Linked DNA regions of Paraneptunicella aestuarii. The protein of the gene in region 1 interacts with the protein of each later gene in a pairwise test. Links are inferred from orthologs where the notes say so. Each region holds a gene or a part of one and is shown on either strand. Other genes may lie near its edges. The genes, in order: rep and dnaB.

Region 1 (12,434 bases):
GAATAATAAGCCTATTATTACTAATAAAATTCGCATGTTAATTTCTCCTCTTAAATACTTCCTGGCAGTGGGTCTTTGCAGCATACCTTCATATTTAATAAAGTGAATAATATCTTCATCGCCCAGTTTTTATTCCAGCTTAGCGAATATGCAGGGAGGATTATGAATGCATTTGTATAAAATCAGAAAAGAGAAAGGCCACCGGAATCTCCCGGCAGCCTGGTTAAAAGCTAAAAAGCTTCTTAGTTATCGCCAAAAGTCAGCAAATCATACAAGTTAGTCACGCCATTGGGCCCCAACTTGTCATGAGAATCCATTGGTGACCAGTTACGATTTGTGCCAAGGAAAGAACGATCATCCAATTCCATCAGGCCAATAATGGTTTCAGCGACAAATCGAGCTCCTACAGGGCCTAAACCTTCTCCTCTCTCGAATTTACCATCATTATTCATGCGACCAATCGTTTGGCCTTCTTGCAACAAGTACAACCATAATGGTGTGCCTTTATCCAGATCGCCCAATCTTTTTGCAGCTTCACTAACATGCTCGATCATCTCGGATGTGATTTCTTTTGCACCATACTGGATCATCAAGTTAGCCACTTGCTCACCGGAAGGGATTAAGAAGCTTTGCGCTCTTAACAAGTTTCTTGTTGCCAATGAACGTTCAAAAGCCGGAAGTTCTGCAGGCAAGAATGGCAAGTTAAGCAATGTGCTGGCAAGTTTGGTGTCTAGCTGACCTGCACGCTCAAAATCACCGTTACCGCTATCCAGCAAGGTTTCCCAGTCCACAACAGCACGCAAATTTGGCAAAGGAGTGAAACCATTACCATAGCGGTCTCCAAACAATGGGAATTGATCTTCGCCCTGCTGAACACGGAATTTTTCCACGATCATGCTATGTCCGAAACGATAGGCAGCAGTCGCAAACTCAATGGGAATGAAAGGTTCAACATCACCATCAGCTTCGTATTCAGGCACATAGATCTTGCGCCCATTTGCCAAAATGTCGTCCACGATCCAGTCACCACAAATGGTGCGCAAGAAGTGATTCAGAACTACCCACTGGTAGTGCCAGGTTGCGACTCGGCGAGCGTCTTCAAACAATTTAGAACCCGTTGGCGCACCCGGTCTATCTTTAAGGCTATCAACAACCGCGTTGTGAAAGCGCAAGAAGCCAAGCTGCATTTGAGAAATAACGCGGTTTTCATCATTTCGCGGATCACCAATGATAGCTGTACCCAGCGGGTTACGTGGCAAATCTTTCGCTGCCAGTCTCAGCCATTGCTCATCGGTAAAATTGCCAGCGTAGTCTGCACCGGTTAACAAATATAAGCCGTCTTTGTATAAGTAAGGACTTGCTTCAGGTCCTTCACCATAAACAGAATCCAGATCCAGTGTAGGCGTTCTGACATTATCGACTTTAGAAGGGACATTGTTTGAACTTAGAGATGAACTGTCGTCCAGCGTAATATCGTGATCGATAAACTGGCCAAAAAAGATAAGTCCCAGCTCTACTGTTTTGGATAAATTAGGTAGCCCTCTATCTTCCATCACACCATTGGCCTCACCAATTTTATGTAGCGTAAGTGGGTTGACATAGAGTGGGGGTAATTCTGGCAGAAGCCTCGCGAAGCGACCGGGTTCACTGTCATTAAAACTCTGTAGCAATTCTAGCCCTTTAAAGGGCGCTAAACCATGATAGTGGTTAGCCATATTCCGTGTCCTCTTTAACATTTTTTGAATGTGTTACATGAGAATTTTATTGTTCCCGACACCTGCCGACGAACAACGGACGGCAAATTCTCAACTCCTTACTGTAGATATTTTTGAAAGTTTTGCTGCACGGAAAGATGTTGTTTTTACGAAAAAATGGTAAATATATTTTTACACTTCAAAATATAACGCGAAAGATGGAAAGTAACGACCGTTCAAGATCGCTTATTTTCTGATTAATTTCTTGTTACGGGGCAATAAGGCGTTATAATCTTGCCCCTAAAAATTTAACATATCTACGCGCACCCTCATTTGGAGAGAAATGTGAAAAAATTAGTGTTGATGTTAGTAGCAGCGGGTATTGGTTTAGGTTCAGCATTTGCAGCTGATGATAATCAAGCGATGATTGATCGAATTAAACCAGTTGGACAAGTACATGTTAAAGGTGCGGCGGCGGCAGGTTCTGGTGGCGCACGTACTGGTCAACAAGTTTATCAATCTTCCTGTGTTGGCTGTCACGCTAGTAAAGCACTTGGCGCACCTCTTTCTTTTAGCAAAGCCGAATGGCAACCTCGTATAGATGCTCGTGGTTTAGATAAACTACTAGAGCACGCATTGAAAGGTTTTAATGCAATGCCACCTATGGGTGCTTGTTCAGATTGTAGCGAAGACGAAATTAAAGCTGCGATCGATTATATGCTTGAATATAACTAAGATTTAAGTATTTGAAAGGAATCAATTTAGTAGTAAGAAGTGGATAAACTACGTGATCTTTCACGAAAGGCTACATTTATGTAGCCTTTTTGTTAGTTGTAGTTTATGTATAATGCTGTAGTGGCGATTTTTTGAGTATAACGTTTTTGTAATATGGCAACAGAAATACCTGCTGGAGTACTTTCCGAAGAGGAATTGCGGGAACTTGTTCCACAGTTACAGCAGATCACCGATAAGTACAAACGGAAAGAGCTGATCCAAAAAGCTCTATTCCAAATTTCCGAGTTAGCAAGCTCGGTTAGCGAATTGCCACGCCTGTACTCTGCTCTCCATGAAATTATCGGTGGCTTCATGGACGCCAAAAACTTCTACGTCGCCTTCTATGACGAAGTCTCTGATCTGGTAGATATTGTTTATTTCGTTGATGAGTTTGACGAGCTAACAGTCAATGAAATCCCAGCCTCACAGCTGAAAAAAGGCTTTACCGGGCACGTTCTTACCACTGGTGAACCCCTCTTCCTCACCAAAGAAAATTACGAAGACAAAAAAAGGCAGGTCGGTGCCGCAGACCTGGGTACAACCTCAGTAGACTGGTTAGGCGTACCGTTAAAGCGAGGCAGTAAATGCATCGGTGCGATGGTCGTGCAAAGTTATGACGAATCGGTTCGCTACAGCGAAGAAGATTTGGAAGTGTTGCAATTCGTGTCGCAACACATTGTGACTTCGGTAGACAGAGTTAAAAACCGTGAATTAACTGAGCGAACCATTCGTGAACGCACCAAGCAATTACGACAAATTAACGACGAGTTGCAGGAAGAAATTCAAGAACGCCAAAAGATTGAAGATCTGCAACAGGCACTGTTTGAAATTTCCGAGCTTTCAGCCTCAGTTGATGGCGATATGGAAAACTTCTATGCAAACCTGCACATGATCCTCGCGCGCTTGGTTCATGCTCCAAACTGTTATATTGCAACGCTGGATCAAAATAAGGGAATGCTGAATTTCCCATATTTCTACGACGAAAATAATGCTTCTGCTGAATCCCGGCCTTTAGGACGAGGACTCACCGAATATGTACTTCGACATGGTCGAGCTGAACTTATAGGCCCGGTTCGAGCCACTGAATTGGCCGATGCTGGCGAGCTTGATCGAGATGTAGCCATGCGCATGGAGAAAGAAAGGAATTATTGGGTAGGAACACCTTTAGTTGTAGACGGTGAAGTGTCTGGCGTTGTGGGAATTCAATCCTACGATGACAAATACAAATATCAACCACGAGATTTGGAATTACTGAGATATATCTCCCACCACATTGCGGTAGCGCTGGAACGAAAACATGCTCAAGAATCCATTCAGGCTTATAACCTGCATTTGGCAGAAAAAGTCAAAGAGCGAACCGACGAGCTGCACCGCGCCAATGCCAGCTTGAAAGAACAGATTGAAGAAAGAAAGCACATTGAGCTGAAGCTAATCCACGACGCTCATCACGATACCCTGACAGGATTACCCAACCGGGCACTTTTCACCAGCCGGGTTGAATTAGCCATCGCAAACAAAAAACGCTATCCCAAGAACAAATTCGCCGTCCTGTTTATCGATCTGGATCGCTTCAAGCTGATTAACGACACATTGGGCCATCAAGCAGGTGACAAGTTCCTGATTGAAGTCAGTAAACGTATAGCTCGCTGCATTCGAGGCCACGATCTTTTGGCTCGCTTGGGCGGTGATGAATTCGTTATCTTACTCGACAATTTTGACAACGAGGAAGATGCCGAAGAAGTCGCATCACGCATCCTCGAAGCCATGAGTGAAGCATTCTGTCTGGATAGTACAGAAATGTATTCCGGCGGTAGCATCGGTATTGCCTTTATCGAACCTTGGTATAAAAACGCTGGTGAACTCATTCGGGATGCCGATGCAGCCATGTACCAAGCCAAGTCTATGGGACGTGGTCGTTACGTGATGTTCGACCAGAGTATGCGTGAACGCTTACTGGAAGAACTGGAACTGGAAAATGAGTTCCGACGGACACTGAAAACTCGCAGCTTTGATTGTTATTTCCAGCCCATTGTCGATATGGCGACCAATAAGCCTATTTATCTCGAATGTTATGTTCGCTGGCAACATTCCACTTTGGGTAAAATCAAGCGTGAACAATTCTGGCGTGTAGCAGAACATATTGGCATGACAATGGAAATCGATCGTTTCATGATTGAGCGAGCCTGTCAGATGCTACGTGTATGGAAAGATGCGGGGGGAGAGGAACGTAATCATCGTGTTGCCATTAACTTATCGATCAATCATCTGATCCAGGCGAAGCAAGTCAGCCAACTTGTTGAGCGCATTGTTGATGCTGGCATTGATCCAGAAAAACTGGTGTTAGAAATAGACGAAACACATATCAATCGCAAATCTCAACAGGTGCTTGCAGCAGTTCAGCAGCTGAAAGAAGCTGGCGTGACGCTGGTACTGGACAACTTCGGTAATGGTATGGCTTCGTTAAATTCACTGTGCACCTTCCCGTTCGATTACGTCAAAATAGACAGAAAATTTGTACGTTCACTGCCAGCCAGTATCGAAAACCTGAAAATCATTCAATCTGTACAGCAAATTTCAGAACATTTTGGCTTTGAAGTTATTGCCAACGGTATTGAAAATGACGAGCAATGCAAAGCACTGATAGCGGCTAACTGCCGTTTTGGACAAGGTAAGTTTTTGGCGGAAGCCGAACATCTTCCTGTGGAAAGCGAAGCTTATGATGACGCCGAATTCATCCCTGCATCGGCATAGTTCAGATTAAATAGACTCTAATCTTTCAAAATATTCCTAAGATTAGCGATCCCGATTTCAGCCTTCTTCTGTCGCACTTCCTTACTGTCCTTTTTACGCTTCTGCTCCCAGGACAAATCATCTTGAGGTAATTCATACAGGAAACGACTTGGTTCAGTACGGATCAATTCTCCATACTGGCGGCGTTCTTTGGCGAAACTGAAATACAATTCTCGTTGTGCCCGGGTAATACCGACATAGGCTAAGCGACGCTCTTCTTCGATATTGTCTTCATCGATACTGGCTTGATGCGGAAGCAAGCCTTCTTCCATACCCACCATGAAAACATAAGGGAATTCCAGCCCCTTTGAAGCATGCAAGGTCATCAATTGCACGGCTTCAACATCCTCTTCACTTTCCCCTTTTTCCATCATGTCGCGTAACATCAAGCGGTTGACGACTTCTTGCAAGGTCATGGGCGGATCTAAATCGCTGCCTTCCAACATGCCATTGACCCAGCCAAACAGCGTACTGATGTTTGCCATCGCCATTTCAGCCGCTTTCGGGCTACTACTTGTCTCGTACAGCCATTCTTCGTAACGGCTGGTTTTAATCAAATCACGAATAGCGGCAACAGTATCCCCTCGCTGAGCATTATCAGAAAGCTCAACCATCCAACGCCCAAATTCCTTGACCGCATCTAGCGCTTTTCCACTCAGCACATGGTTAATATGATCTGACAATGCCGCTTCAAACATGGAGCATTCCAAGTGGTGCGCTAATCCGCCGATTTTCTCTAATGTCACACGCCCAATACCGCGACTAGGGGTATTAATCACACGTAACAAGGCGGTATCGTCATCCTGATTCACCAACAATCGCAAATAAGCCATGATGTCTTTCACTTCGGTACGCCCGAAGAATGACATGCCACCGCTGATTTTGTACGGGATCTTGTTTTGCGTCAGCGCTTTTTCAAAGGTGCGAGATTGGTGATTACCACGATAAAGAATCGCATAATCTCCGTAGCTACTACCGTTCATGAACTTATGCGCCAGCAATTCTGCGACCACTCGCTCAACTTCGTGCTCTTCCGATTTACATTCCAGCACTCGAAGTTGCTCACCGTAACCCAGTTCAGAGAAAAGCTTCTTATCAAAAACGTGGGGATTGTTTTCAATCAGAATATTGGCACAGTGCAGGATTCGCCCGGAAGAACGGTAATTCTGCTCTAACTTAATCAAACGTAATGATGGGTAGTGTTCTTTTAACAAAGCCAGGTTTTGCGGACGAGCGCCACGCCAGGAATAGATAGACTGATCATCATCGCCAACCACGGTAAAACGCGCTCTTTCACCCACAAGTAAACGGATAAGCTCATACTGACTGGTATTAGTATCCTGATATTCGTCTACCAGAATATAGCGAATTCGATTCTGCCAACGCTGCCTGACTTCTTCATTGGTTTTAAACAACAATGTGGGCATTAAAATCAGATCATCAAAATCCAGTGCATTATAAGATCTCAAATGCTGCTGATATTTTTCATAGATACTGGCATAGAGCTGCTGCTGAGGATCTCGCGTTTGATTAATGACATGCTGAGGCAGTAACAGATCGTTTTTCCAATTAGAAATTGTGCTTTGCAGAATAGAAATCTGATCTTTATCGTCACCAAATTCATCTCCAGCGAGATCCTTAATCAGATCAACGCTGTCCCTATCATCGAATAACGAAAAACCGGCTTTCAAGCCCAAGGATTTCACTTCTTTTTTGATGATGTTCAAACCCAAGGTATGAAAGGTAGAAACTTTTAGTCCACGCGCTTCCTTCTTACCCATGGTAGCGGCAACACGTTCTTTCATTTCACGCGCAGCTTTATTGGTAAAGGTTACAGCCACAATAGTGCGAGCAGGAACATCACAATTTTGTACAAGATGGGCAATTTTGTTAGTGATAACACGCGTTTTACCACTCCCCGCGCCCGCCAATACCAAGCATGGCCCAGAAATGTAATTCACAGCTTCGTTCTGTTTGGGATTAAGTTTCATAAGACCCCTTTCATTAGGACGCGCGATTTTACCTGTAACTTGCCACAAACAGTAGTGCAATCAATTCAGCTTCAATCAATTTTGTTGAGCCTGGTTTTTTGCTAGACTCTGAAACCAATATCACACGTAAAATTAGTAGCCTTGGAATAGTAGCAATCCGGGCATGGCTCATAAAGATTAAGAGATTTTATCTATGTTGGAACCAAAAAAATTGGAAGAACTGGCGAAACAGGTAGCAGATAGCATTCCTCCGGGCGTTAAAACAATGGCTGAAGGCGTGGAAAGCAAGGTCAAACAAGTTTTACAGTCACAACTAAGCCGTTTGGATTTTGTTAGCCGCGAAGAGTTCGATGTTCAAACCATGGTTTTGCAACGCACCCGAGAGAAACTGGAAGCTTTGGAAGCGCGTGTAGAAGAGTTAGAAAAACAGGTTAACCAGCCTAAAGCCTAACCTACAGATAAAATTGAATTCCGTGCCAACCAATCCAGCTTCGGTTGGCACACATTACATCTTCGATGATGATCCTTAATGCTACTAAGCAGTGCGCTGCATTGTTGCTGTTAATACTCCAGCGCCAATCAATGAAGAAGCGCCGATTCGGTTAAACCAGCGTCGAACACCAGCTCGCTTAATTTTAGTCGCCAGTTTACCGGCAAATAATCCATATAATCCCGCACTAACGATAGACAGTGCCAAAAACGTTCCGCCCAACACTATAACTTGTGTAATGGCCGGATGCTCTGGCTGTATAAATTGAGGTAGAAAGGCCACGAAGAACGCGATGCTCTTGGGGTTTAACATAGTGACCCAAAACGAATGCTGGAATAATTTAAAAGAAGATTCATTATTCTTGCTCACAACATCCGGGTTTACTTCAATGGGAGTCTTCCATAATTTGTAGCCTAAATACAACAGGTACAAAGCACCCAACCATTTGAAAACTAAAAATAATGTGGCTGACGTTGCCATGATAGCGCCTAGCCCAAGTAGTGATAGCGTCATTGCAACAAAATCACCAAGTACCACACCGGCAACCAAAGGCATTACCGAACGATAGCCATTCTGCATTGCCTTACTGACAACCAAAATAATAGTTGGCCCTGGAATCATCAGAATCACCAAGGTCGCCAGTGTAAACGTCACCCAAAGCTCAAAACTCATACTTACTACCTCAACAGCTTTAAGCTCCAGCTAATATTAATTTAACCAGGCTTGTTACTTCTTAACCTTTGCTATTTCGTTTAAAAACTAATTGTTCTTCTAACGAGTGACTTTCTTCTTCCAGAACATCAGTCACTCCCATGTTTATTAAAATCGATTAAAACACACCGTTTAAATCAGATAAGAAGAATTTATACGCAGGGTTATCTGTCTGCTCCTGATAGAGATATCCCGATAATTTTTCCAAATACTGATTAAATTCTTGCTGATCTAAGTCCGGAATATCAAACCCCGCCAATACCAATCCTTGTGCCGCACCATGATTCCGATAATGAAATAGTGTGATATTCCAACGATCGCCCAAGGTTTCCAAAAAGCGCAATAACGCACCGGGTGATTCTGGAAACTCAAAGGAATAGATATGTTCATTCAACAATGTTGGCGGGCGCCCACCAACCATATATCTTACGTGCAGTTTGGCAATTTCATTATTGGACAAGTCAAACCACTGATAACCGTTCGCTTCCAAAGCGTCAGTTAATTGTTTAAATTCACTGAGCCCTTCTCGTAACTTAATGCCCACAAACACGTGCGCATTACGATCACTGGCAAAACGATAATTAAACTCGGTAATGGAACGACCACCCAAAATTTTGCAGAACTTTTTGAACGAGCCTTTTTGCTCCGGGATCTTCACCGCAAAAACCGCTTCTTTTTGCTCACCTAATTCACAACGCTCTGATACATAGCGCAATGTGTGGAAGTTGATATTGGCACCACACAAAATCCCCGCCAGCTTTTTCCCTTTGATGTCGTTTTCACGTACATATTTGCGAATAGCAGCTATCGACAAGGCTCCCGCAGGTTCAGCTATCACACGGGTGTCATCGAAAATGTCTTTAATCGCTGCGCAAATCTCATCGGAATTCACTGTAATCACTTCGTCAACGTACTGCTGACAAAGTCGAAAAGGCTCTTCACCTATGCGTTTTACCGCAACACCATCAGCGAAAATACCAACCGAAGGCAAATCAACAGGCTGCCCGGCTTCCAACGCGGCTTTCAGGCAAGCCGAATCTTCGGCTTCCACAGCAACCACTTTAATATCAGGACGAATGGCTTTGACATAGGTGGCAATGCCAGCGGCCAAACCACCACCACCAACGGCAATAAATAAAATATCCAGATCCGGGTTTTTCTCCAGAATCTCTTTACCAATCGTGCCTTGTCCCGCAATAACATCGTCATTATCAAAAGGCGGGATCATGGTCAGTCCTTGCTCTTTGGCCAGCTCATAAGCCTTGGCATTGGCAGCATCAAAGTTACTGCCAAACAGGACGATTTTGACGTTATCACCACCAAAATTTCGAACCGCTTCCACCTTAATATCCGGCGTGGTTTCCGGCATCACGATAGTCGCCTTAATGCCTTTGCGAGCTGCGGAATAAGCAACGCCTTGAGCATGATTACCCGCAGAAGCTGCAACGACTCCAGCATCTAACTGAGCTTGCGATAGCTGACTAATTCGATTGTAGGCTCCACGTAATTTGAATGATTTAACGGGCTGCTGATCTTCACGTTTCAGCCACACCTCATTGCCCATGCTTTCCGAAAATCGGTTTAGCTTTACGAAGTCGCTATTCACAGCGACATCGTATACCGGCGACCTGAGGATTTTCTGTAAATATTCAAACTCGGTTACATTGCTCATTAATATGCTACCTCAGGGGTCTAACCTTCCAGTTTACTGGTATCTCTTACTGCGCCTTTATCAGCACTGGTCGCCAACAATGCATAAGTTTTCAGAGCCGTTGAAACGGGACGAACCCGAGTAGCAGGCTGCCACGGCTTGTCGCTGTTGTTCATCGCTTCACGGCGCTCAGCCAATTCCTGCTCTGAAAGCATCAAATTAATACTACGATTAGGAATATCAATTTCGATGGGGTCGCCATCTTTAACCAAGGCCAAAGCGCCACCAGAAGCCGCTTCGGGAGAACAATGTCCAATAGACAACCCCGATGTGCCACCAGAGAAGCGTCCATCGGTAATCAAAGCACAAGCTTTACCTAATCCTTTCGATTTCAGGTACGAAGTGGGATACAACATTTCTTGCATTCCCGGGCCACCTTTAGGTCCTTCATAACGGATAATAACGGCGTCGCCCGCTTTCACTTCGTCGTTCAAAATGCCGTTAACGGCATCTTCCTGGCTTTCAAAGACTTTGGCTGAACCATTGAATTTCAGAATGGATTCATCCACCCCAGCCGTTTTAACGATACAACCATTTTCAGCGATGTTACCGAATAGCACGGCCAATCCACCGTCTTGGCTATAGGCAAATTCTTTACTGCGAATACAACCATTTTCACGGTCGATATCGGCACTGTCGTAACGGCAATCCTGGCTGAATGCCTGTGTGGTACGAATTCCTGCAGGCCCAGCTTGAAAAAATGTACGCGCACCGTCATTTGAATTTTCAAGTACATCCCAATCAGTAAGCACCTTCTTTAATGAACTTCCAAGAACATGGTTCGTGTCCGAATGCAGTAATCCAGCTTTGTCTAATTCATTCAGGATGCCAATAACCCCCCCCGCACGATGTACATCTTCCATATGGTATTTGTTGGTCGACGGTGCCACTTTACATAAATGAGGCACTTTGCGAGAAAGGCGATCAATGTCTTGCATAGTGAATGGCACTTCGCCTTCAGCGGCAGCGGCTAGCAAATGTAGAACTGTGTTGGTCGATCCACCCATAGCAATATCCAGGCTCATGGCATTTTCAAACGCTTTGAAATTAGCAATATTGCGTGGCAAAACACTATCGTCTTCCTGTTCGTAATAGCGCTTACACAGCTCAACAATTTGCTCGCCCGCTTTTAAGAACAACTTTTCTCTATCAGCATGAGTGGCAACAAGAGAGCCATTTCCAGGAAGAGACAAACCTAACGCTTCGGTTAAGCAGTTCATGGAATTCGCTGTGAACATGCCAGAACAGGAACCACAGGTTGGGCATGCAGATCGCTCAATTTGATCGGCATCTTCCTGACTGACTGAACTGTCGGCAGCGGCAACCATGGCATCAACCAAATCGAGCTTGATGATCTGGTCGGAAAGCTTGGTTTTACCGGCTTCCATTGGCCCACCCGAGACAAAAATCACCGGAATATTTAAACGCATGGAAGCCATTAGCATTCCCGGTGTGATCTTGTCGCAGTTAGAGATACATACGATAGCGTCAGCACAATGCGCATTCACCATGTATTCAACCGAATCCGCAATCAGTTCACGAGAAGGCAAGCTATATAACATACCGCTATGACCCATCGCGATGCCATCATCCACTGCGATAGTATTGAATTCTTTTGCGATACCACCGGCCTTTTCGATCTGCCTTGCAACCAGTTGCCCCATGTCTTTTAAATGCACATGACCAGGAACAAATTGGGTAAAGGAGTTGGCTACAGCAATGATGGGCTTGCCAAAATCATTATCAGTTACACCCGTTGCACGCCATAAAGCACGAGCACCAGCCATGTTTCGACCATGAGTAGTAGTAGCTGATCGGAGTTTTCTTGCCACTGTAGTACACCTTTAATAAATAATTGTTAGTAGCCATACGGCTAGAAGAACAATAATTCTAAAAGCCGTACTGTTTTAATTGTGAATTGGACTTAGTTACTGCAACTGTGCATTTGAGCGCACGAGGAAGCACAACAGCACAGTCAAGAAGAGTATCTTTTCTGTGCTGCCAATAAGCCTTTAATGAGGTAAATATAGAATAGAGCAAGTGCGAACACTCAATAATAGAGTCTCAACCCTTTCATTCTACAGGCGTTAACCAACCCCATTTATCTTCGGTTTTACCGTTGAACAAGCCAAAGAATGTGCTTTGTACTTGCTCTGTGATCTTGCCGCGTTTACCAGAGCCAACTTTAATGCCGTCAACACTGCGTACTGGTGTTACTTCTGCGGCTGTACCACACATGAAGATTTCATCAGCCAGATATAGAGCTTCTCTTG
Region 2 (12,254 bases), 4.0 Mb from region 1 along the record:
CATGAAAACTCTTGAACAACGTATTTTGAGCAAGAGTATTAATACTCAGGTGTTGAGTGAGTTCTTGTTCTCGCATCCGGCGATGAATGTGCATTGCCATAGTATTAATAGTCATCCGAATGCCAATATCCGTAAGAAGCTGATGCGCCACGGTTGGCCTTGTGCGCTATTTACCGTTGATATGGAAAAGGCCGGATTAGAGCGCGATACATTTGTGCGTTTCTTTGATGCGTTGGAACCGGCGTTTAGCCATCAGGTGAGCATTGGTCAGAACAACACCATTATTCTGTGCCCAGCGTTAACGTCACACTCTGAAATGGGGCAAGCTGAGCAACGAGATGCAGGTATTTACCTGACAACCATGCGTATTGCGGTGGGAACCGAAAACATCAAGGAGTTGATTGCGCACTTTATTAATGTGGTGCGTTTGCATATCGACCCGGTTTTGCCTGGGTTTAGTGATGGTTTTATGTCGCCAGAACAGGTGGATGAGTTGTATCTGGAAACGGCTAATCGCATGTGTCAGCAGCATTATCATAGTGTGGCAAGCACGCGTGAGCTGTTGGATGGGCGTTTTACCTCTGATCATGTTGTGGGTGCATAACAGGCTTTACATCTAAATAGCCAGCACCGAAGTTTTTAGCAGACCTTCAGCCGCAAGGAAGCGGCTGTGGAGCTTCAATGGATTTCTTTCTTAAATAAAGAGAGCGCGAGTCTGCGATTAAATTTCTGTGGCTGACTTGTTAAACACGGGCTCTTATCAAATTTCAGCAAAGAATAAGAGCCTGATTTTTATCCTCGAAACATCCTGCTATTATCCCGCTTCGTTTTTATCTTGCAGTAAGGTTCAGGTTAGCTTGATTGGAGAAGTAGCCGCATTATTAACAGCGCTGTGTTGGGCGGTGGCAGCGCGTATGTTCAGGATTTTAGGGAGTCACTTTTCAGCGTTGTCGTTGAACTTATGGAAAGGCGTGGTGGCGATTATTGGATTAGTGATATTTAGCTGGTTAGATCCTGCTCCCTTGTCGTTAACTCAAAACCAAATCTTCTGGCTGCTATTAAGCGGCATTATTGGCATTGGTATTGGTGATACCTTCTTTTTTGCTGCACTGCGACGAATTGGCGATAGCCAATCGGTATTGATCGCTGAAACCTTTGCGCCAGTGTTTACTGCCTTGTTGGCAATGGCGTGGATTTCTGAATGGTTAACCTGGCAACAATGGTTAGGCGCTGCGGTCGTACTGTTTTCTGTCGATATGATTGTGAAGCAGAACAAGCGGAGCCAATATGAGCAGGTTCAACCATCGGGTTATTGGTTTGCTGGCGGTGCAGCAGTTTGTCAATCGGTTGGCGCTGTGATCAGTCGCGATATTTTAACCGCTGGAGAAGCCACACCGGCCGATGCCTCATTGATTCGATTGGTAGGTGGTTTGATGATAGTTATGTTGCTGCTGGTTTGGCGTAAGAAGCCCTGGCTGCCTGTAACTACTAATCCTTCTCAAGCCTGGAGTTTGCTGGTGGCTGCAAGTTTTGTGGGCACGTTGGCGGCGATGTACTTGCAGATGCTGTCTTTTGCTCATACGCCTGCGGCAGTAGTACAAACGCTTTTCGCCACCAGCGTATTGTTGTCGTTGCTCGTGGCGCGAGTGATGGGGGAATCTATACCTAAACGGGCTTTGTTGTGGTCAGGTGTTGCCGTTGCAGGAGTCATGATCTTGTTGGGGCAGGATTTTTTCATCAAAGTTCAGGCAATGTTTTAGTTCTCTATTCGTAATTCTCTATTCGTAATATGAAGCTTTAAGAATTCCGTGACGTTCCACGCTTATGCCCAAGGCTTGGTGTTGATGAATTAATGCTTGTGTTTTAAGCAGAACTTAACGTATACTTCGCGCCCTTAAATCAGCCGACATTCAACCGTTCCTTGCCTTCACATAGTGTGGCTGAGCTATACAAGGCACTAACCGTAAGGAGCTTACAATGCGTCATTACGAAATCGTATTTATGGTTCACCCTGATCAGAGTGAACAAGTACCTGGTATGATCGAAAGATATACAGGTATCCTGACTGCCGATGGTGGCAAAATTCACCGTTTGGAAGATTGGGGCCGTCGTCAACTAGCCTATCCTATCGAGAAGCTGCACAAAGCTCACTATGTATTGATCAATGCAGAAGCTACTTCTGAAGCGGTCGATGAGCTGGAAACTGCTTTCCGTTTCAACGATGTAGTGCTGCGTAACATGATTATGCGTACTAAAAATGCTGTTACTGAGCCATCACCAATGGCTAATGATAACAAGCCTGAGCATCGTGAAAGACCTGCTAAACGAGATGACGCGTCTTTTGAAGCCGCATCTGACGAAGCATAAGAATTAGGATAGAGGAAATAAAAAATGTCTAACTATTTCAGACGTCGTAAATTCTGCCGCTTCACTGCTGAAGGCGTGCAAGAGATCGATTACAAAGACATCGGTTTGTTGAAAAACTATGTCACTGAGAATGGCAAAATCGTACCTAGCCGTATCACTGGTACTAGTGCTAAATATCAACGTCAGTTGTCAACGGCTATCAAGCGTGCTCGCTTCTTGGCTTTGTTGCCTTATACTGATTCTCACAAGTAATCGTCATTGGCGAATTTAACGAGGTAGCAAGATGAATATCATTCTACTAGACAAAATTGCCAACTTGGGCGGTTTGGGCGACACAGTAACAGTTAAAGCAGGTTACGCACGTAACTTCTTGTTCCCACAAGGTAAAGCTGTTCCTGCAACTAAAGATAACGTTGAAAAATTCGAGCAACGTCGTGCAGAGCTTGAAGCGAAAATTGCTGATGTATTGGCAAACGCTAAAGCAAAAGCTGAGCAAATTGCTAGCCTGGGCGAAGTAACTATTGCTTCTCCAGCAGGTGACGAAGGCAAATTGTTCGGTTCTGTTGGTACTCGCGATATCGCCGAAGCTGTTACAGCTGCTGGCGTTGCGGTTGCCAAGTCTGAAGTGCGTATGCCACACGGTACTATCCGTGATGTTGGTGAGTACGAAATCGACTTGCAATTACATTCAGAAGTATTTGCTCCAATCAAAGTGGTTGTGATCAAAGAAGCTTAATTGCTTTTTACTTCGGATTTCAAAAAGCATCAACTCGTAAGAGTTGGTGCTTTTTTCGTTTTAGGCCATTATTTTTTTATTTTTCATTTAAACCTTTCTGAATTGATTGGCGACTAACCTTTCAAATATTAAATCCCATTGTGTATTGGCGAATAACATAAACATCGGAACATTGGTTTGGCAGTAGCAAAAACATCCCACGACAATATCGTGCCGTTGCCACAGATTAATCATTTGATTGAGGCAAGTAGGCAAGGTGATCGCAAGGCTTTCCATGAGCTTTATAAAATGCATGTGGGTAGGGTTTATGCGTTGTGCTTGAGGCTAACCGGGCAGCAAGCTATGGCGGAAGAAGCTACACAGGAAGTGTTTATCCAGGTGTGGAAAAAATTGGGGAATTACCGAGGTGAGAGCCAATTTAAAACCTGGCTGCACAGTGTGGCCTCGAATGTGACCATTTCATATTTACGTTCACAAAAGAGCTTTTGGCAGAATTTGTTTAATCTGGAAGACAGTGAAGCTGACATGAGCCCCGAACAAGGCTCTTGTGATGAGGTGGATTTAGAACAGTACGTTTCCCGATTACCAGAGCGAGCCCGCATAGTATTTGTGTTACATGCACTGGAAGGATATCGCCATGAAGAGATTGCCGACATGATGAATATTGCCGTGGGCTCCAGTAAGGCGCAGTTTCACCGCGCCAAGCAATTAATTAAATCCTGGATGGGGTATGCAGATGAAGAAGTTTGAGCAGGATTTGCAGCAACGAATTAATGAAATGCCTAACAGCATTGAGCCTGAGCGCGATTTATGGACAGGCATTGATATTGCGATTACTGAGTCATCGACGCAGGTTTCTTCTAGATATGAAGATGATAGAAGATGGTTTTCCAGCATTCGTCAGCCTATGTTTGCCTTTGCGATGGCTGCTAGTGTGGTATTTGTTGCGGTACTGATGTGGGCAAATTATTCAAATGTACCTGAAACAAGTAATTACCCTACGTCTGAGCAATTAGTTCAGATGTTGGAAGAACAGCATCAACAGCAAAAGCAGGCTTTATTAGCCAGCTATGAAGGGCAGAGCGCAGTGACCAATAATTGGCAGGAACAGCTTCAAGAGCTGGATGATGCCGCTAAAGCTATCAAACTCGCTTTGCAAAACGACCCGAATAACATGGCCTTGTTAAAAATGTTGCAACAGGTGCACCAGCAACAAATCTCATTAATTGAAACCGTTTATGAGCCGAAATGGCAGCAGATATAACTGTTGTCAGGATCAGGAGAGACAGAATGAATCGTATGAATAATAGTATTTTTCCCAGCTTCTTTTTTCTTAGCGCTTTATCAATGTTCAGCTTTAGTGCGCTTAGTGGAGAAAAAGTGGATGCCACTTTGGAAGCGAAAGCTGGCGACTTTATCGAGATTGAGCACCTCAATGGTAAGGCTAAAATCACCGGTTGGGATAAGGAGTTGATACAGGTAAAAGGTGAGCTGGATGATAACGCTGAGGAGTTTGTTTTTCGACGCACTGACTCAGGTATTGAAATTAAAGTTGAAATGCCTCGAAACAATCGCCAATCGCGTAATGGCGGTGGTGATGATTTGGAGATTTTCGTACCACGTAATGGGCCTGTAAGTTATACCAGTGTGAATGCCAATGTGACCTTGGATAAATTACATTCTGGCGTTGGGGTTGAAACGGTTAATGGCAAAATTAACCTGAGCGATGCGCAAGGTAAAATTCGGATTGAGTCTGTGAATGGAGATGTGTCTAGCAAGCAGCTAAATGGCGATGTTCGAATTGAAACGGTAAACGGCAGCATTGATGACAAGCAATCTGAGGCTCGCGAAGCCCACTTTAGTGCGGTTAATGGGCATATTGCCTCTGATATTAAGAGCAAAGAAGTGAGCGTCGAAACTGTTAATGGCCACATTGATTTAAAGCTGGATAGAATTGATCGACTTGAAATTTCTACGGTGAATGGTCAGGTGGAAGCTCAGTTTGCACCGGTAAAAGACGCGGATATAGAAGTGAGCAGTGTCGGTGGCAAAATCCAATTAGCTGTACCTCGGGATGTTTCTGCTCGATTCAAAGTGGAAGCGCATGCGGGGGGACGTATTGTAAATGAGATCACTAAAGATGAGCAGCAACGTGATCGCTATGGTCCCGGCAGATGGTTAAATTTCACTACTGGAGAGGGAGAAGCTGAGGTTTCTGTTTCAACAGTGAGTGGTAAGGTGCTACTTAAAAAAATAGACTAACCTTTTGAATAATAAATATATTGTTTAGAATAATAATAGAGCAAAGCCAAGGATGGCAGCGGTTTTTTAGTGATGCACTTTTTTTTAAATGCTTTTAAGGAAAACTGGCTAAGGAGAGTGTATTCTAGGATAATGAAACGTTGAGGTAAGTTGACGAGATTAGTAACGTGAAAGGTGTGCCAGCCAAAGATCCTGAATCCAAGGTCGCAAAGCTAAAAATTCCCCCCCATTCTATTGAAGCCGAGCAATCGGTGTTGGGAAGTATGCTGATTGCTCCAGATTCATGGGATAAGGTAACCGACGTATTAATTGACGTTGATTTTTACAACCGTTCTCACCAATACATCTATCGTTCTATCATTCGATTATTAGAGCGTAACCAACCTGTAGACCTGGTTACGGTATCGGAAGATTTGGAACATCATGAGCAGCTTGTCGAAGCGGGTGGCTTTGCCTACCTTGGTGAGTTGGCTAAAAATACTCCCAGTGCCGCAAACGTTGTGGCGTATGCTGAAATCATTAAAGAACAGGCCATTCGTCGCGAGTTAATTGGCGCGGCGAATGAAATCTCAGAAGCCAGTTTTAACCCAGAAGGGCGAGCCAGTAGTGACATTCTGGATCTGGCTGAAAGCAAAGTATTTGAAATTGCAGAAAAGCGAACCACTCAAAGTGAAGGCCCTCAGCCCTTAAAACAGATTCTTGGTGCGACCATCGACCGTATTGACTCGTTAGCGAAAGCGGGAAGCGAGATCACCGGGGTTTCGACGGGTTATGTCGACTTGGATAAGAAGACCAGTGGCTTGCAGCGCTCGGATCTAATTATCGTGGCAGCACGTCCTTCAATGGGTAAAACCACATTTGCCATGAACTTGTGTGAAAATGCTATGTTGACGCAGGATAAACCTGTGTTGGTATTCAGCCTTGAGATGCCCTCTGAGCAGATTATGATGAGGATGTTGGCTTCTGTTGGCAGGGTAAACCAAACCAGTGTTCGTACAGCACAATTGAACGATGAAGATTGGGTGAAATTATCGGATGCCATGAAGCTTATGGCGGAAAAGAATAACCTCTTTATTGATGATTCCTCGGGTTTGACGCCCATGGATGTGCGCACCAGAGCTCGTAAGATTGCCAGAGATCATGGTGGTATTAGTTTGATCATGGTGGACTATTTGCAGCTAATGCGAGCGCCACAATTTTCTGATAACAGAACCTTGGAAATTGCCGAGATTTCCCGCTCTCTTAAAGCGTTGGCAAAAGAATTGGAAGTGCCTGTGGTGGCGTTGTCACAGCTTAACCGTAGTTTGGAACAACGTGCGGATAAACGCCCGGTAAACTCAGATTTGCGTGAATCAGGTTCTATCGAGCAGGACGCCGACTTGATCATGTTCATTTACCGTGATGAAGTTTATAACGAAAATTCTCCCGACAAAGGCGTAGCCGAGGTTATTATCGGTAAGCAGCGTAACGGCCCTATTGGTACAGTGCGCCTGACTTTCCAGGGGAAATTTTCCCGATTTGATAATTATGCTGCACCCGCTATGATGGATGATTACTAGCCAGTATAGCGGTGTGTTAGTCGTTTATTGATTATTTGCAGATTTTTCTGCGAGGTAACTACCTGATGAAACAGGTTTTTCTCAGTGTCCTGGCAATATTGTCCCTGTTTGGATGTCAAACGACAAGTGAGCGCTTACAGGTTCAGTATCAGCTTAAATATCAGATGTTATTGGAAAATATCAAGAGTCAGTCTCCCGACGCCGATTTTCTCGGTCTTCGTATGGCTTATACCGATACGATTCACTATGACCCATACGGTGTCGTTTCCCAAAGTGTGATAGAGGAAGCGTTTGCTCGCTTTGATGAAAAGGATTACCAGGGATGTGTGAATCAGGCTGACAAGATATTGAGTACGGCTTATATCAGCATGGATGGACACTATTTGGCGATGGTGTGCCATTTGGAGCTTCATAATGAAGAGCGCGCCAACTATCACCAGTACGTGTTAAATGGCTTGTTCTCTTCTATTTCTAGTGGCGGTAATGGACGTACTTTCGAATCAGCTTATACGACAATCAGTATCGGAGAACTAAAAACCTTTCTTGGCATGTTAGGGTTGGAAGTAAAAGAGCAGGGGCTCAGGTTTCATAAAGGCAAGCCCTACGATGTGATGACGGTGATGGAATCGGAGATTGAAGAAGAATTTGATCTCTACTTTGATATTTCCATTCAGTTGGAAAAAGGCTACGGCGACCTATAATTTTATTCTGAACAGATATAGCTGCTATTGACCCTGAATGGTGGCTAAAATACGACGTTTACCACCGTAATCTCGATGTTCCCCTAAATAAATACCTTGCCAGGTTCCCAATGCCATCTCCCCATTGGATATTGGGATACTCACGCTATTTCCTAGCAGGCTTGCTTTAATATGAGCGGGCATATCATCTGCCCCTTCGTAAGTATGCTTGTAATAGGGAGCATTCTCGGGAACCATTCTGTTTATATGTGCTTCCATATCACTACGCACTGTGGGGTCGGCATTTTCATTTATAGTGAGACTGGCGCTGGTGTGTTGAATGAAAAGGTGCAACAAACCTACCTGTACGGAGTGTAACTCAGGTAACTGTTGCTGAATTTCACGAGTGATGAGATGAAAGCCTCGTGATTTTTCATTCAGTTGAATGGTTCGTTGGATCCACATGCATTAAAGCTCTTGAGTACGTCAACGGGAACGCGACTGCAATGCGTTCCTTTAATGGCAAAACTTAAGGTTTAAGCTTTTTCGAAACAAATTTCGATAAATGCACGACCAGCTTCCCCCTTGAAAGGAAGAATGAGCTTAGGGCCATCTACTCGATGTGAAATTGTGTGATTTTTACCGCTTACTACAACGGGGGTCGCCATACCGAAATCAAATCCGCTTTCTCCTAGTGTATTTTTGGCACCACCAGCCACCATATTGGTCAGTTCACCGACCAAATCAATCACCTCAGCGTTAATTGTAGTGGGCTTCTCTCCCAACATCTTGCTCATGATATCTAGTGCCAGTGGAGCCTCAAAGGTAATGGAGAATGAGCCTTTGAGTTGGGGGCCTGTCATACCTAGCAAACCGGTGACATCACCGCAAGCCAGATCGTCTTCCTTTTTCTTTGGAGCTTCAGCGGTGAGGGTCATCATCGCCATTGTTTCCAGTACGTTTTTAAATGCCGCTATAAAAGGATTGATAAATTCTGCATTCATATTGGTCGTTTTTTCCGTTGCTAGTCAGTCTCAATAAGGAAACAAGTTGTATTCAAAAAGCTAATCATACTGCTGAGATGTTCTGAACTATCAAGTTGTTTTAACTTATGTGAATGGTAAAAATATTTCATTCACAAGTAAATGTGTAATTTGAAATCATATTCAAGCGTTAAAACTTTATGTATAGAGCGAGAAAGCAAACATCCCGCATTTTTATCGTTCTGGGTTTAACGCTATTGGTACTTTCTGATTTCAATCTTGGTCTTTTAATTAAAGCACATTATGTGCCATTGATGAGTCAGAATATCGACACATTGAGAATATTGCCATCAAATGCCATCTATTTTGATGTTCTGACTACATCACTGACAATGAGAGCACACTCCGTGAGCTTCAATTGTTTGTCTGGTGACTCGAAACCCAACCGACTGCGCTTGTTTTTCAAGCTTGTCTTGTAATCCGTCAGATTGAATTTCCTGAACATTTCCGCATGTATCACAAATCAGGAATTGTACCGGATGGCTGCAACCAAAATGGTGACAGGCGATAAACGCATTATTCGATTCGAGTCGGTGGATCATACCTAATTCCAAAAGGAATTCTAAAGCTCGATATACTGTGGCTGGTTTTGCTGAGTCTTCTGTTTTCTTTAGTTCATCCAGCAAATCATAGGCGCCGACAGCATTCTGATGACTTAAAAGAATGCTGTATACCTTTTCTCGTAAGGCTGTAAATCGTACACCTTTCGATTCACAGAAATGACGAGCTTTTTTAATTAATACTTGTTGATCCATGAGTTACTTTAGTCACTGGTATGGCGACAAGTCTAACATAGCATGGCGGTGATGTGTCTATTGTAATAATGAATAGATTTGTAAGTATTGGGTTAGATTTAGGCGAGTTTACAACCATTGGGAACCTTTGTGTCTGGAACCGCGAGAACTACCTCTCTATCGTTACGATAAAACCCGGTTACCAGGCATTCTGACATGAAGGGGCCGATTTGTTTTTTCGGAAAATTAACTACGGCAATGATTTGCTTACCTGGTAATTCTTCCAATGAGTAAACTCGGGTTATTTGAGCACTGGATTTTTTGATGCCAATGTCGGTTCCGAAGTCAATAGTGAGCTTATAAGCCGGATTTCTGGCTTCAGGAAAGGGTTCGGCAGTAATAATAGTACCCACTCTTAATTCTACTTTCTGGAAATCATCCCAACTTAAGTTGTTCATGCAAATACGCCATATATTGATAAAGGAAGCGATAATAATAATGAGCTTTTATTTTCTTTGTGTGCGGAAGAGGCGCTTTACTGAGCGGAAAAGACGGACATGCTAATTTTGACTATGCCGTTTGGGTGGATGTCCAAAGAATGCCTTATATTGCCGGCTAAAGCTGGAAGGGGAGGTGTAACCTACCTGTTCTGCAATGAGATTCACGGGCGTATCAGTATTGGTAAGCAGGGCTTTGGCTTTTTCCATTCGACATTGAGTTAAATATTGGTGGCAAGTTGTGCCTATGTGCTCTTTAAACAGCACTTTAAATTGAGTTTGACTTAGATGAACCTGACGAGATAAATCATTAATGCTATGAGGAATAGATAGGTTTTTATGAATGATGTTCAGGGCATTTTCGATGCGTTTATCAATTTTTGCATGTGTGGCCTGCTGCGTGAGGAGTTGTTCAAATAGCTGGTACATGCTGTGTTGTAATTGATCAGGAATGGGTTGAGTTAGCTGTTCCTCTATAAATTGGATAAATCGTAGCAAGGTTGAAGAAATGCGGAATTTGGGGGGATTAAGCTCCAGAATATTTTCCGGTAGTGTGGGAGTATCGACGACAATAAATCTGGCTTCGTGATGAGCCTTAAAACCATGCCGTTGATTCGCTTGAATAACTATACACTCGCCAATATTTACACTTCCGTGAAAATTATTCACTGTCATATCAATGGTGCCATATATTGGAAAAACCAATTGATGGTAGTTGTGAATGTGGCTGCTTAGTCGTTTTGTGTATGAACGAATAGAAAAGTGTTTCATTTTAGCCTGATGTGATGGTCGTGTTCAGTAATGTGTATATTCAGCACGCTTGTGATACCCATTAATAGTAGGGCATAAGGAGTGTTTAGCAATGGATGCGAGTTGGATGTTTTTGAGTTGCAGAAAAACAGGCGAGAGGCTGAAGCACTCTCACCGTAAGAATTTGTTTTTGCTATTAGCTGGTTTTTTCTGTTTAGAACCAATTAAATATCAATTCATACCAGACGGTTGTACAGTTGTTTTCAGGGTCACCACCTAGTGCTCCACCTGTTGCCATTGCGGCGTTTGATAACGTTAACGTAGAAACCAATAATGCGGTGATTACAGCTTTTTTCATAATTTCCTCTCTTCGGTTACAAATGAATATGAGTGGGTCTAAATCCACATTATGGAATGCAATCCACAGAGAAATTATGAAGGGTTGAGATTGAATTGAATAGATTAAACTTTAATCATTCTGGCATTGATACTTTTAATACTCTGATCCACCAGTAACAACAATGTCACCACTGTTATGCTGTGAACGACATAGGGAAAAGAATAATAAACGTACAGGATTTGTTTCTTAAGGAGTATGTGCCTAACCATGTATTCCAATACCATGGCTATATTAACCCAGATGTAAACCTTGCAGAGTTCGTAAATATAATAATCCATATCAAGTGAACGAGCCTTTCCTGGAAAATGACGCTTAGTCCAGAGTTCTCGCATCCAGATCAGTTTCCTGACTAGCATGGAATTTGTAATAAGTAGTACATGCCACCATACAACAGGCGCTTTGTAATCAGTGTAATACCAGTAAAATTCAGCAGAAATTGAAATGGCTAATATGATTCCAAGGGGATATCGAAATGGGTCAAATCGGATTTTATATAGGCCGACGGTACAACATAGGTAAATCATAGCTTTGATAGGAATAAACTGGCTGTGAATGAAGACATATCCAGCTTCTTCTACAAGGCGTTGTGCTCCTAACAGAGCAATTATGCCTACCATGTTGATGTCTTTTCTGACGAAAAAACCAACGGTTAATATGATGAGGATGTAAAGACGATCAAAGAGTTGTGCATTACCAAAGGTGTAGATTCCGGCTGAGACCAGAGATAATGCAATGAATGTGCGTACAAACTTTTCAACAACAGGAGAAAAAAACAAATTATATATGAAGGATCTTTGTGATCAGACCGACAAATCGCTCTTTGGTTCTCTGAGTTATACCTCTTTGTTTGCAGACTTTCCACCATTTTTCTACAGTTGCCAGTTCCAGAGATTCCATTGCACTTAAATGACAATTTTCTATTGCAACGACAGTTTCCCTACTGAGGCCCAGCCGATCAGCAAGTTCTTGCTGAGTAAACTTTCCTGGAACTTCTTTTCTTACCTGCTTTAAGGTCGCGGAAAGCTCAATGTGTTCTTGCTTTGTACTATATAAAGTGCCAGACATATTTATTCACTAACCCAAAATGAATTTACGTAATAACAAAAATCGCAGTATAAAACTGTATAACTTCTATACAATGTTAGCAGCTTAAACATGATCGCGCTTGGTGGGTATAAAAATAACCGAAAAGTTATTAACATGTAGGTATGTTTCGCGATATTGCT

The links.
Region 2: the proteins of rep (region 1) and dnaB interact in binary tests that used the Escherichia coli proteins (3 or more experiments, as listed by UniProt). The link is inferred for Paraneptunicella aestuarii from one-to-one orthologs.

Annotation. Positions count from the first base shown.
Region 1 is NZ_CP074570.1:187,636-200,069, reverse strand. What follows is about bases 4,744-7,731. They hold rep (DNA helicase Rep), read right to left. Parts: upstream 7,250-7,731; coding sequence 5,237-7,249; downstream 4,744-5,236. Other genes in these bases: ubiK (ubiquinone biosynthesis accessory factor UbiK), read left to right, coding at 7,443-7,700; KIH87_RS00835 (sensor domain-containing phosphodiesterase), read left to right, coding at 4,744-5,219. In the rest of the region: KIH87_RS00850 (hypothetical protein), read right to left, coding at 1-36; KIH87_RS00845 (peroxidase family protein), read right to left, coding at 243-1,715; KIH87_RS00840 (c-type cytochrome), read left to right, coding at 2,040-2,429; more of KIH87_RS00835, read left to right, coding at 2,583-4,743; KIH87_RS00820 (LysE family translocator), read right to left, coding at 7,785-8,411; ilvA (threonine ammonia-lyase, biosynthetic), read right to left, coding at 8,569-10,122; ilvD (dihydroxy-acid dehydratase), read right to left, coding at 10,143-11,948; KIH87_RS00805 (branched-chain amino acid transaminase), read right to left, coding at 12,235-12,434. UniProt on the Escherichia coli protein: Rep helicase is a single-stranded (ss)DNA-dependent ATPase involved in DNA replication; it can initiate unwinding at a nick in the DNA. It binds to ssDNA and acts in a progressive fashion along the DNA in the 3' to 5' direction.
Region 2 is NZ_CP074570.1:4,179,633-4,191,886, reverse strand. What follows is about bases 4,921-7,728. They hold dnaB (replicative DNA helicase), read left to right. Parts: upstream 4,921-5,532; coding sequence 5,533-6,924; downstream 6,925-7,728. Other genes in these bases: KIH87_RS16270 (secondary thiamine-phosphate synthase enzyme YjbQ), read right to left, coding at 7,650-7,728; KIH87_RS16275 (DUF4919 domain-containing protein), read left to right, coding at 6,990-7,625; KIH87_RS16285 (DUF4097 family beta strand repeat-containing protein), read left to right, coding at 4,921-5,365. In the rest of the region: KIH87_RS16320 (trans-sulfuration enzyme family protein), read left to right, coding at 1-604; KIH87_RS16315 (DMT family transporter), read left to right, coding at 861-1,760; rpsF (30S ribosomal protein S6), read left to right, coding at 1,978-2,367; rpsR (30S ribosomal protein S18), read left to right, coding at 2,392-2,619; rplI (50S ribosomal protein L9), read left to right, coding at 2,651-3,103; KIH87_RS16295 (RNA polymerase sigma factor), read left to right, coding at 3,281-3,853; KIH87_RS16290 (hypothetical protein), read left to right, coding at 3,840-4,367; more of KIH87_RS16285, read left to right, coding at 4,394-4,920; more of KIH87_RS16270, read right to left, coding at 7,729-8,069; KIH87_RS16265 (chemotaxis protein CheX), read right to left, coding at 8,141-8,608; KIH87_RS16260 (transcriptional repressor), read right to left, coding at 8,971-9,402; KIH87_RS16255 (tRNA-binding protein), read right to left, coding at 9,501-9,839; KIH87_RS16250 (AraC family transcriptional regulator), read right to left, coding at 9,942-10,649; KIH87_RS16245 (hypothetical protein), read right to left, coding at 10,843-10,986; KIH87_RS16240 (hypothetical protein), read right to left, coding at 11,091-11,804; KIH87_RS16235 (helix-turn-helix domain-containing protein), read right to left, coding at 11,806-12,093. UniProt on the Escherichia coli protein: The main replicative DNA helicase, it participates in initiation and elongation during chromosome replication. Travels ahead of the DNA replisome, separating dsDNA into templates for DNA synthesis.